DNA from 3 places in the Paracoccus sp. SSJ genome. Region 1 is predicted to be linked to each of the others. Evidence: riboswitches for the same ligand, from Rfam matches in the RefSeq annotation. Region 1 holds a riboswitch; each other region holds the start of a gene.
What was found. A riboswitch is a leader RNA that binds a small molecule or an ion and turns the genes downstream of it on or off. The one in region 1 is predicted to bind cobalamin.
Positions count from the first base shown of each region.

Region 1 (4,111 bases):
CAAAGGCCCAGGAGCCCCAGATATTGGCGACGCGGCGCGGTGCATTGGGCGGGCGATTGCCGGAATAGTCGCCGCCGGACTGGACATAATCGTCATAGCGCGGAGACAGCAGCGCGCCGTTCACGTCGATGCGCAGGTTCGGGGCGACGTCGAACCCGACCGCCGCCTCGATCCCCTTCGAGCTTTGCTGGCCGATCTGCCGGGTGATCGCCGGATCGTCGGGATCGCGGGCCAGCAGGTCGTTCTTGACGATCCGATAGGCCGACAGCGTGGCATCGCCGCGTCCGTCCAGAAAGGCGAATTTCACCCCGATTTCCTGCTGGCGCGCCTTGGCCAGCTTCAGATCCGCCTGCGACTGGGATAGCGACAGGACATTGCCGATCGGCTCGGCCGCGCGGGAATACTGGGCATAGATCGCCACGTCCGGCAGCGGGCTGTAGACCGCGCCCAGGCGCCAGCTGACGGAATCGAAGCTGCGGGTGAAGGCGGGCTCGACGCGGGTGACGCGCAGATTGTCATGGCGCAGCCCGCCGACGACCGACCATTGCTCGTTGATCTTCAGCCGGTTGTCGAGAAACAGCGCATATTGATCGGTAGTCAGGTCAGCCGTCGTCGCCATCTGATGCGGGCCGAAGAGGCCGGGTCGCGGGTTCGGGAAATCCACCACCGACTCGCCCGGATAAGGCGAATTGTTGGTATTCCTGAACGTGATCCGGTTCACGTCGAAGCCGATCGTCGTGGTGTTTTCCATTCCGCCGGGCGTGGTGCTGATGGTGGCGTCGGTGCGGTTGCCGACCTGCTCCAGATCGTGGTTGATCGCGATGTAGAACTGGCGCAGCACATCGCCCGTATCCGGTCGATAGAGGTAATCCTCGACATTGCGCCAATTGCGGTCGCTGGCCAGGTAATAGCTGTTGCTGCGGATCGTCACGTTGTCGGCCGGCGTCCATTCGGCCCGCAACTGCGTATAGCTGTCCTTGTAGCGGACCAGGGCGTCCTCGACGTTGAAGTTCCGGCGGCGCACGCGCTCGTCGATCCGGCCATCGACAAGCGGCGTTCCGAAATAGGTGCCGGGCCGGTTGTCGCCATGGTCATGCGACAGGGTCAGCGCCAGGTCCTCGGTCGCCTGCCAGCGCAGCGCTGCCGACAGCGCGCGGCTGGACGTGTCGTTGCGATCCAGCCAGCCGTCCGACGCGGTGCCGCTGACATCGATGCTGTAGGCCAGGACCTCGTTGATCGGCCCGGCGCTGCCCAAGGCCAGCCCGCGCTGGCCATCCGTGCCAAGCGTCGCGCGGATCTCGTTCCGGCTGCGGTCGGTCAGGGGCCGTTTCGGGACGATATTGATCGCGCCGCCGACGGCGCCTTCGCCATACAGCACCGAGGAGGGACCGTTCAGGACCTCGATGCGCTCCACGCTCCAGCTGTCGAAGGGAAAGGAGATGGTGCCCGACGCGGGATAAAGCCGCGTGCCGTCGTAAAGCCGCGTCACCGACCCGTGCCCGTTGAAACCGCGCATGCTGAGCGAGGTGCCGCCATTGCCGGGGGATCCGTGAAAGCTGATGCCGGTCCCGTTCTGGACGATGGCCTGGTTGACGTCGCGCTGGCCGCGCTGGCGGATTGTTTCGGCCTCGATCACCTGCACGCTGGCCGGCGTCTGCAACACGCTCAGCCCCAGGCGGCTGCCGGCGTTCGAATGCGCCCGAAGATCCAGACCCGAGCCAAGGGACAGGCCCTTGACGGTGATCGGGTCCAGCATTACCTCGCCGGCGTTCCGGGTTGCGGCCTGCTGCGCAGAGGCGGGCAGGGCCGCCACGGCCAGCAAGACCGATAGAAGCGCCGTGCCGCGGCTGCGGCGGATGGCATGGCGGGACAGGCTGTCCTGCGCGTCGCGACGCGCGGACGGGGAATGGATATGATCGCGCACGAATGTGGCTCCAGCGACAATTTCACCGTCACCGCAAACGCGACATCCTGTTATCCGCTGACAGCGGACGGATGGCTACCCACCGGGGCACCCCGCCCGATGTGTTCACGCGTGACAACGGCTGACGGCAGGTCTCCTGGCTCGCGGGTCGTCGCCTGTCGCCGCCTTCCCGGGGTCGCACCCAGTGGCCGTTGGCAAAGGCTATCCGCCTACAGTTGCGGGGGCAGCCGCAGCATGGGACCGGCTGGTCCGCACTGCGTTCCCTTTTCATTCCGAAATCGGAAACCGTCACCCGACCGTGTAGTGACGCGATTCCGGCGCGTCAACTCCGTTGGCGGGCCGGTCTCGACGACGGAGGGCCGGCGTTGCCCGATCACCTCTCCGGCCGGGCCGATTCAGGCTTGCCGGCGACAGCGTCCAGAGCAAGATGGGCCGGCGATGAGCGGAGACCACCATGCGCCCATTTCCCTGCCTGCTTGTCCTGGTGCTGATCCTTGCGGCAAGCGTCGCGCTGGCCGATTGCAGGACCGAGACGCTGATTTCCTGCGACATCGGCGATGGCAGGCATCTCGAGGTCTGCATCGAACCGGGGGATTTTCAGGGCGAGGGGGCCTTCACCTATGCTTTCGGCCCCAAGGGCCGGCCCAAGCTGACCCTGCGCGAGACGTTCGCGGCCGGAACCGCCACCCCCTGGAGCGGCGTCGGCAGGGCGATCTGGGAAAGCGTGGCCTTTCGCAACGACGGCCATGTCTACGAGGCATGGCACAGCGTCGACCGGCTGGACGAGGACATGCCGCTGGAAGCCGGCGTCACCATCCTGCGCGGCGAGGCGTTCCTGGCCGCACTGTCCTGCAAAAGCGGACCTGCGACCGTGATCGCGCCCCTGTTCACCATCCAGGACACGATGGCGGCCGCGGGCTTTTGCCGCGACCTGAACCGCCATGAATGGCGGCGCGGCAGCTGCGGCTGAACGGCTCCGATCCCCGGTCGCCGCTTGCCGGACGCGGCGTCCGCTCCGGGCGGAGTTGATCGGCGCCGCGCGGTCGGGCAACATCGACGGCGCGCGCGCCCATCGGCCAGGCGCCCTTGCGGGTCGCCGCCACGGAGATGTCATGGAGAAGAGGACCGAGTTCCACATCTGGTATTGGATCCTGGCCTTCCTGGCCGTGATCCTGATCCAGGACCTGGTGTCCGGCGCGCGCGACATCGCGCCGATCAGCTACAGCCAGTTCGAAACCTATCTGCAACAGGGCCGCATCTCGTCCGTGGCGGTGGGCGGCGACCGGATCACCGGCAGCTTCAGCACCCCGGTCGATGGCCGCAACCAGTTCGTCACCACGCTGGTCGATCCGGCGATCCTGGAGCGCATCGACCAGGCCGGGGTCGAGATCAGCGGTGTGCCGCAGAACACCTGGCTCGGCACGCTGCTGTCCTGGGTGGTGCCGGTGGTGCTGTTCCTGGCGCTGTGGATGTTCGTGTTCCGCAAGTTTGCCGAGCGTCAGGGCCTGGGCGGCTTCATGCAGGTCGGCAAGAGCCGGGCCAAGGTCTATATGGAAAAGGAAACCGGCGTGACCTTTGCCGACGTGGCCGGCGTGGACGAGGCCAAGGCCGAACTCGAAGAGATCATCGCCTTCCTGCGCGACCCCGAGGGCTATGGCCGCCTTGGCGCGCGCATCCCCAAGGGGGTGCTGCTGGTCGGCCCGCCCGGCACCGGCAAGACTCTGCTGGCGCGGGCCGTGGCGGGCGAGGCGGGGGTGACCTTCCTGTCGATCTCGGGCTCGGAATTCGTCGAGCTGTTCGTCGGCGTCGGCGCCGCCCGGGTGCGCGACCTGTTCGAGCAGGCCCGCAAGAGCGCGCCGGCCATCATCTTCATCGACGAACTCGATGCGCTTGGCCGCGCCCGCAACTCGGGCCAGTTCACCGGCGGCAACGACGAGCGCGAGCAGACGCTGAACCAGTTGCTGTCCGAGCTGGACGGCTTCGACCACTCGTCGGGCGTCGTGCTGTTGGCCGCGACCAACCGGCCCGAGATCCTGGACCCCGCGCTGCTGCGTGCCGGCCGCTTCGACCGGCAGGTGCTGGTGGACAAGCCCGACAAAAAGGGCCGCATCGACATCCTGCGCGTGCATATGAAAAAGGTGCGGCTGGCCCCGGATGTCGAGGTCGAGCAGGTCGCGGCGCTGACCC
Region 1 covers NZ_JASSPE010000001.1:233,651-237,761, reverse strand. The annotation lists gene QPR87_RS01120 (TonB-dependent receptor) at 1-1,924, opposite strand, end outside; cobalamin riboswitch at 2,034-2,229, opposite strand; gene QPR87_RS01115 (hypothetical protein) at 2,379-2,894, shown strand; gene ftsH (ATP-dependent zinc metalloprotease FtsH) at 3,037-4,111, shown strand, end outside.

Region 2 (4,111 bases), on a different contig from region 1:
CAGGACAGCGAGGGTCCGAATTCCGGCGCGGTGGCCTTCTTCGGCGGCACGGCCCCGCGGCTGGCCTTCAATCTGGACGGGCATTATCTGGGCTACAACGAGATCGTCTGGGGCAGCCAGGCGCTTTGGGACGTCGAGTCGATCGAGGTCTTTCGCGGCCCGCAGACCGCGACCCAGGGCGCGAACTCGATCGCCGGGGCGATCATCGTCAAGACCAAGGATCCGACTTTCCAGCCCGAGGGCGCCGCGCAGCTGGAATATGGCAGCCACAGCCGCCGCCGCGCCAGCCTGATGGCCTCGGGGCCCTTGTCCGAGGATCTGGCCGGGCGCATCGCCGTCGACTACTGGGCGCGCGACAATTACATCGACTATACCAACCCCGACTTCGCGGTGGGCTCGACCGACCAGGACCATGAATCCCGCACCATCCGCGCCAAGCTGCTGTGGCAGCCGCAGGAGATCCCGGGGCTCGAGGGCAAGCTGACCTTCTCGCACAGCCTGACCAACCGGCCGAACTGGGAAGCCGCGACCGAGCCCTATGAGGATCTGGAAAGCGCCACCGCCTCGAATCCCAGCTGGCGGCTGCGCACGAACACCACCATCCTTGATGTCAGCTATGAATTCGGCAATGGCTGGACGTTGTTCAACCAGCTGCAATATTCCGACATCTGGGTCAAACGCTCGACCGAGCCGGTCAGCGCGGGCACAGCGATCCTGGATCAGGACGTGACCTCGAACGAGACGCGCGTAACCTTCGGGACGCCCGAGGACCGGATCAGCGGCGTAGCGGGACTGTTCGTCTCGCGCACCGATTCGGACGAGCTTCTGGATTACCGCGGCACCACCACCTATGACGACCGCAAGGACAGCCTGGGGATATTCGCCGAAACCACCTGGCGCCTTGCCGACCGCTGGAGCCTGACCGGCGGGCTGCGCTATCAGCGCGACGACATCACCCGGCGCGGCGTGTCGAGCTTTACCCCGAACGTGCTGGATTACGACGAAAGCTTCGACGCCTGGCTGCCCAGGATCGCGCTGGCCTATGACCTGGACGAGTCGACCCGCATCGGCGCCATGATCAGCAAGGGCTACAACCCGGGCGGGGTGACGCTGAACCTGACCAGCGGGGAATACGTGCCCTTCGATGCCGAGACCTCGTGGAACTACGAGATCTTCGGCCGCACCCGGTTGCTGGACGACCGGCTGGAACTGACCGGCAACCTGTTCTACACCCAGCTCCATGATGCGCAGCGCTATGTCGTGACCAGCCTGCCCGAGAACATCGGCAGTTCGATCACCGTCAATGCCGAGCGCGCCAAGTCCTATGGCCTGGAACTGGGGATGGACTATCTGCTGCGCGACAATCTGCGGGTCAAGGCGGGGCTGGGCCTGTTGCATACCGAGATCAGCCGCTTCACCAGCGCGGCGGCGGATTACCAGGGCCATCGCTTCGGCCGGTCCCCGGACTATACGCTTTCGCTGGCGGCCGATTGGGACATCACCCCGGAATGGCGGCTCAGCGGCCAGCTGCGCCATACCGACGGCTATTATTCCGACGACAACGAGGACCGCGACACCTGGGTCGATTCCTATACCGTGGCCAATGCCCGGCTGACTTGGCAACCGCGCGAGAACCTGCAGGCCTTCGCCTATGTCAACAACCTGTTCGACGACCGCTCGGTGACCTATCTGCGGGCCAGCCGCTCGATCGGCGGCTTCGAGGCCACCGTGGTCGAGCCACGCGAGCTGGGTATCGGCCTGAAGATGACCTTCTGATGCGAACGAATGCCCCGACAAGGATCGGGGCATTCATCTTCTCTAAGAGCCTGCTGATCCATCGGGCCTGGACTGGCCGGTTCCGAATTGTACGACGCTCTACCACGAGCAGAAAATTTGCATGTACAAAACCGTATCGGCCTGCTTCAGGTCCGCTGCACCCGTTGTTGTGAGCGGTCTGACTTCCTCTCTTGGACAAAGTGTCGCAGGTCAATACAACATCTTGACGGATACGGCGCCTTAATCCCTATATGTAGGCATCACGGTTCTTTCGGGTCGATCCGGCCCGAAAGCGAAGAGGGAAGCCGGTGCGCCTTTCGGAGCAAGGCCGGCGCTGCCCCCGCAACTGTAAGCAGCGAGCCTGCGCCGGATCACGCCACTGGTGCCGCACGGCATTGGGAAGGCCGGCAAGGGCCGCGACCTGCGAGCCAGGAGACCTGCCGTGACGATGACGATGAACCACGGGCGGGGTGTCCCGGCGGTGCGCCTGGCAATGCGGCCTTGTCGCCGCAGGGCTCCATGCGTCCTGGCCTGCCCCGCCCACAGCAGCACGGGGAACAGATGCGGCCATTCTTCACCACCAGACCTGCCGAGGCCGGCGTCGCCGTCCGCAGCACCGCAAGGGCGGCAGCAAGCCGCAGGCAAGGGAGGGCGCGTTGATGCCGGCGCCGCTTACGCCCCCGCCCGCCGCGCCGGCAAGGGATGTCGCCGTCGATGTCGCCTCGTCGGTCAACGAATACTTGAACCGTGCCGATTGGCGGGTGAATGCCAACGCCAACCAGGACTATTCGCTCGGCGGGCTGATCCTGAACGTCTCGGGCAAGGTGGTGGCCAACTACTGGCTGTCGCATGTCTATCCGCTTGCCATGGGCGAGGCGCACCGCCGGGGCGACCTGCATATCCACGACCTCGACATGCTGGCCGGCTATTGCGCCGGCTGGTCGCTGCGCACCTTGCTGACCGAGGGCTTCAACGGCGTCCCCGGCAAGGTCGAGGCCGGGCCGCCGAAACGCCTGTCCAGCGCCATCGGCCAGATCGTGAACTTCCTGGGAACGCTGCAAAACGAATGGGCCGGCGCGCAGGCCTTCAGTTCCTTCGACACCTATATGGCCCCCTTCATCCGCAAGGATGGCTTGGGCTATGCCGAGGTGCGGCAGGCCATGCAGGAGCTGATCTTCAACCTCAACGTCCCCTCGCGCTGGGGCACGCAGACCCCGTTCACCAACCTGACCTTCGACTGGGTCTGCCCCGAGGATCTGCGCGACCAGGTGCCCGTGATCGGCGGTCAGCCAATGAATTTCACCTATGGCGCCTTGCAGGCCGAGATGGACATGATCAACCGCGCCTATATCGAGGTGATGACGCGCGGCGACGAAAAGGGCCGGGTCTTCACCTTTCCGATCCCGACCTACAACATCACGCCGGACTTTCCCTGGGACAGCGAGAACGCCAAGCTGCTGTTCGCGATGACGGCGAAATACGGCCTGCCCTATTTCCAGAACTTCCTGAACTCGGACCTCAAGCCGAACATGGTGCGGTCCATGTGCTGCCGGCTGCAACTGGACCTGACCGAGCTGCTGAAACGCGGCAACGGCCTGTTCGGCAGCGCCGAGCAGACCGGCTCGCTGGGCGTCGTCACCGTCAACTGCGCGCGGCTGGGCCATCTGCACAAGGGCAACGAGGCCGGGCTCCGGCGTCGCCTGGACGAATTGCTCGACCTGGGCCGCGACAGCCTGGAGATCAAGCGCCGGGTGATCCAGCGGCTGATGGACGACGGGCTGTTTCCCTATAGCCGGCGCTACCTGGGCACGCTGCGCAACCATTTTTCGACCCTGGGCGTGAACGGCATCAACGAGATGATCCGCAACTTCACCGACGATGCACATGACATCACCACGAGCTGGGGCCATGGCTTCGCGCTGCGGCTGCTCGACCATCTGCGGGCGCGCATCACCGCCTTCCAGGAACAGACCGGACATCTCTATAACTTGGAGGCGACGCCGGCAGAGGGCACCACCTATCGCTTCGCCAAGGAGGACCGCAAGCGTTTCCCCGGCATTCTCCAGGCCGGCACCGAACACGAGCCTTACTACACAAACTCGAGCCAGCTTCCGGTCGGCTTTACCGACGACCCGTTCGAGGCGCTGGAACGGCAAGAGGCGCTGCAGCGCAAATACACCGGCGGCACGGTCTTGCATCTCTACATGGGCACGCAGCTGTCCTCGGCCGAGGCCTGCCGCAAGCTGGTGCGCCGGGCACTGGAGAACTTCGGCCTGCCCTACATCACCGTCACGCCGACATTCTCGGTCTGCCCCAGGCATGGCCATATCGCGGG
Region 2 covers NZ_JASSPE010000009.1:120,283-124,393, forward strand. The annotation lists gene QPR87_RS12080 (TonB-dependent receptor) at 1-1,776, shown strand, start outside; cobalamin riboswitch at 2,023-2,235, shown strand; gene QPR87_RS12085 (ribonucleoside triphosphate reductase) at 2,436-4,111, shown strand, end outside.
Region 2: another riboswitch for cobalamin. It lies ahead of QPR87_RS12085 (ribonucleoside triphosphate reductase); the one in region 1 lies ahead of QPR87_RS01120 (TonB-dependent receptor).

Region 3 (4,111 bases), on a different contig from region 1:
CAGCAGGATCAGCGGCACGCCGGTCAGCACGACCAGCGCCGACAGCGGCGCGCCCAGCCGGGCGTAGTCGCCGAAGCGATAGCCGCCCGGCCCCATGACCAGCGTGTTGCACTGGTGCCCGATGGGGGTCAGGAAATCGCAGCCGGCACCGACCGCCACCGCCATCAGGAAGGCATCGGGCCGATAGCCGAGCTGGCTGGCGAAAGTCGCCGCGATCGGCGCCATGACCAGCACCGTCGCGGCATTGTTCAGGAACGGCGTGACCGCCATGGCCGCGACCAGGATCAGCGTCAGCGCCCCCCAGACCGGCAGGCCCATCGCCGCCTGCGACAGCCAGGCACCCAACAGGTCGGTCACGCCGGTCTTTTGCAGCGCCTCGCTGACCGGGATCAGCGCGCCCAGCATGATCAGGATAGGCCATTCGATGGCCTCATAAGCCTCTTCGGCACTGATCGCGCCGGTCAGGATCATCAGCACGGCGGCGGCGAAAAAGGCGATGGCGACCGGCACCAGCCCCGCCGCCGTCGCCGCCATGGCCACCGCCAGGATCAGCACCGGCAGCAATTGCTTGCGCACCCCGCCCAGCCGGATGTCGCGCTCGGCCAGCGGCAAGAGGCCCAGCACCCGCATCCGCTCGGGCAAAAGCTCGATCGGCCCCTGCACCAGCAGCACGTCGCCCGCCGCCAGTACCGTCTGGCTGAGCCGCTGCGTCATGCGATGGCCGGCACGCGAGATGGCGATCAGGTTCACGCCGTGCTGGTCGAACAGCGCGATCCGCCCCACGCTTTGCCCCACCAGCAGCGAGGCGGGCGCGATCACCGCCTCGATGACGCCGATCTTGTCGGCGGGCAGTCCCTCTTCGGCCGCCGCATCCTGCCGGGTCAGCTCCATTCCCAGCTTGGTCACCGCGCGCTCCAGCGCATTCGGCTCGCCGCGTAAAAGCAGCGTGTCGCCCGTCTCGATCACCGTGTCGGGCAGCGTCACGGCACGGCGCGCGCCGCCCCGGATGAGGCCGGTGACGGCCACCTCGCCGTCGACGGCGCCCAGATAATCGCCCACCGTCATGCCGACGATGCCGGCGCCCTCGGGCACGGTGGCCTCGGTGTGATAGTCGCTGATGTTCACCGCCTCGCTCAACGACGCGGTGGCGCGGCGGTCCCTGGGCAGCAGGCGATGGGCGAATTGCAGGAAGACCAGCCCGACCAGCGACAGGCCGATGCCGACCGGGGCATAGTCGAACATGGTGAAGGGCTCGCCCGTCATCTGCTCGCGCACCCGCGAGACGATGATGTTGGGCGAGGTGCCGACCAGCGTGATCAGCCCGCCCAAGAGCGAGCCGAAGGCCATCGGCATCAGATAGACCGAGGGCGAATGCCTCGAACGCCGCGCCATCTTCAGCGCCGCCGGCATCAGCATGGCCAGCGCGCCGATGTTCTTGACCAGCGCCGACAGGAAGGTGACCGAGCCGACCAGCACCAGAAGCTGCCAGCGCAGCCTGCGCAACCGCAGGAGCACGCGGCGCATCACCGCCTCGATCACGCCCGAGCGCGAGATGCCGGCGCTGACCACCAGCGCACTGCCGACGATGATGACGATATCGTCGCTGAAGCCGCGAAACGCCTCGTCCGGCTTGACCGTGCCCGCCACCAGCGAGGCGAGCAGCGCGATCATCGCCACCACGTCGTAGCGCAGCCGCCCCCAGACGAACATCGCCATCATCGCGCAAAGGATCAGCACGGCCAGGATCTGCGGCATGGCCATCGGTTTGTCCGCCCTCCCTTTCGCGCACGGATGCCTGGACCCAATGCGGCGGCCGCGGGGCAGGTTCCGCCGCCCGCCGGCCCCCGCCGGACAGAATGTCGCGTCCGGTGCCAAGGATGGCGCTTGACAGCCGGCGCCCCGCTGCGGCAATGCGGGGCCGCTACGGTTCCGGCGCGATCTGCCGGATGAAAAGGGAACACCGGCGCGCCCATCGCCGCGATGCGGACGGGCAAGGCCGGGGCTGCCCCCGCAACTGTAGGCGGTGAGCGAAGGCCGAAGGCGCCACTGGGAAGATCCCCGGGAAGGCCGGCCCAAGCGATGATCCGCCAGCCAGGAGACCTGCCGCAGCGATCACCCATTTCCGGCGCGGGGCGCGTCTGGAAAGCGGCCTTCCGCAGAGGTGACAGTCGCCATCCCGCGGCCGGGCTGCCCTTGGCCTTTCCGCAGGACAGTTCTGCAAATCGCGGGCCGGATCCCGCGCTGGAAAGGCTTTGGAATGTTGTTCAGAACCCCGGCTTCCCTGCTGGCCGCCACCGCCCTGCTCCTGCCCGCCGCCGCAACGGGGCAGGAAGGCCAGGCCCCCGTCATGCTTGACCCGGTGGTCCTGTCGGGCGGGCTGTCGCCCGTCGCCGAAAGCGCCTATGGCCGGGCCTACAGCATCCTGACCGCCGAGGATTTGCGGCAGCGCGGCTTCGTCACCGTCCAGGACGCGCTGCGCGACCTGCCCGGGCTTGCCGTGACCTCGACCGGCGAGACCCTGACCAAGGTCCGCATCCGCGGGGGCGAAGCCAATCATGTGCTGGTGCTGATCGACGGGGTCGAGGCCAACTCTCCCGGCAACGGAGACTATGTCTTCAGCGGTCTTCTGACCGAGGATGTCGAGCGCATCGAGGTGCTGCGCGGCCCGCAATCGACCATCTACGGCGCCAATGCCGCCGCCGGGGTGATCGCGATCACCACCCGCCGCGCCTCTGTCCCGGGGCTGAGCTATGGCGGCGGGATCGAGATCGGCGGGCTGGGCACCCGCGCCGCCAGCGCCCATCTCCGCGCCATGGGCGAGCGCGGCCAGATCAGCTTCTCGGCGGCGACACGCCGCACCGATGGCGAGGACGCCTCGCGCACGCCCGGCGGCGATACCGAGTTCAACAACCGCGAGACGCTGACCCTCGGTGGCTCCTACGACATCGCCGAGGCCGTGACCGCCGGCTTCACCCTGCGCCGGACCTGGCAGGAATACGGCTACGACCGGGCGATCGACCCGGTGGATTCCCCCGACGACCATGTGATCGACACACCGCACACCGCCGACCGCAACGAAACCTATGGCTCGCTCTGGATCGAGGCCGAGGCGCTGGGGGGCAGGCTGCTGAACCGCTTCGCCGTCTCGGGCTCCAACCAGGCCACGGACCATTTCAACGACAGCGTGCCGGATTACGACGACGCCTCGCGGCTGCGGGATTTCAGGTATACCGGCACATGGGCGCTGGACGGCGGCAATGCCCGCAATTCCGCGCAAAAGCTCAATTTCGCGGTGCAGAAGAAGCGCGAGATCTATGAGAGCTCCTATGCACCGGGCGGCCGGTATGAGCGCGACACCAGATCGCTCGCGCTGGAATATCAGGGCCAGTTCGACAACGGGATCGGCATCCAGGCCGGCCTGCGGCGCGATTTCAACGACGATTTCCGCAACGCGACCACCTGGAACATCGCTGGCGCATGGCAATTGCCCGATCGCGACCTGCGCCTGCGCGCGGCCGCCGGCAAGGCCATCGTCAATCCCACCATGTTCGAGCTTTATGGCTATGCGCCGGGCAGCTATAGCGGCAACCCGGACCTGACGCCGGAAACCAGCCGCAGCTATGAAATCGGCGCCGACTGGAGTTTCGCAGCGGGACGGGCTGCGCTGGGGGCGACCCTGTTCACCAGCAAGGTCGAGGACATGATCGTCGGGGCCGGCACCACCTCGCAAAACATCGCCGGCACCAGCACGCGCAAGGGGTTCGAGGCCGATCTGCACTATGAAGCCACCGATTGGCTGCGGCTGGGCGCGACCTATACCTATACCGACGCCCGCACGGAAGACGACGATCCCATCCCGCGCCAGCCGCGCCACCAGCTTGGGCTGCGCGCCACGGGCGATTTTGCCGGGGGTCGCGGCTCGGCCACGGCCGATCTGCGCTATGTCGCGGGCAATTACGACGAGGAATGGTTCAGAAGCTGGACCCCGCCCACCACCGAACTGCCCGATTTCGTGACGGTGAACCTGGCCGCGCAATACGACCTGACCGAAAACCTGCGCCTGACCGGCCGCGTGGTGAACCTGTTCGACCGGGATTATTCCGAGGCCTGG
Region 3 covers NZ_JASSPE010000013.1:3,817-7,927, reverse strand. The annotation lists gene QPR87_RS14600 (SLC13 family permease) at 1-1,761, opposite strand, end outside; cobalamin riboswitch at 1,908-2,122, shown strand; gene QPR87_RS14595 (TonB-dependent receptor plug domain-containing protein) at 2,258-4,111, shown strand, end outside.
Region 3: another riboswitch for cobalamin. It lies ahead of QPR87_RS14595 (TonB-dependent receptor plug domain-containing protein); the one in region 1 lies ahead of QPR87_RS01120 (TonB-dependent receptor).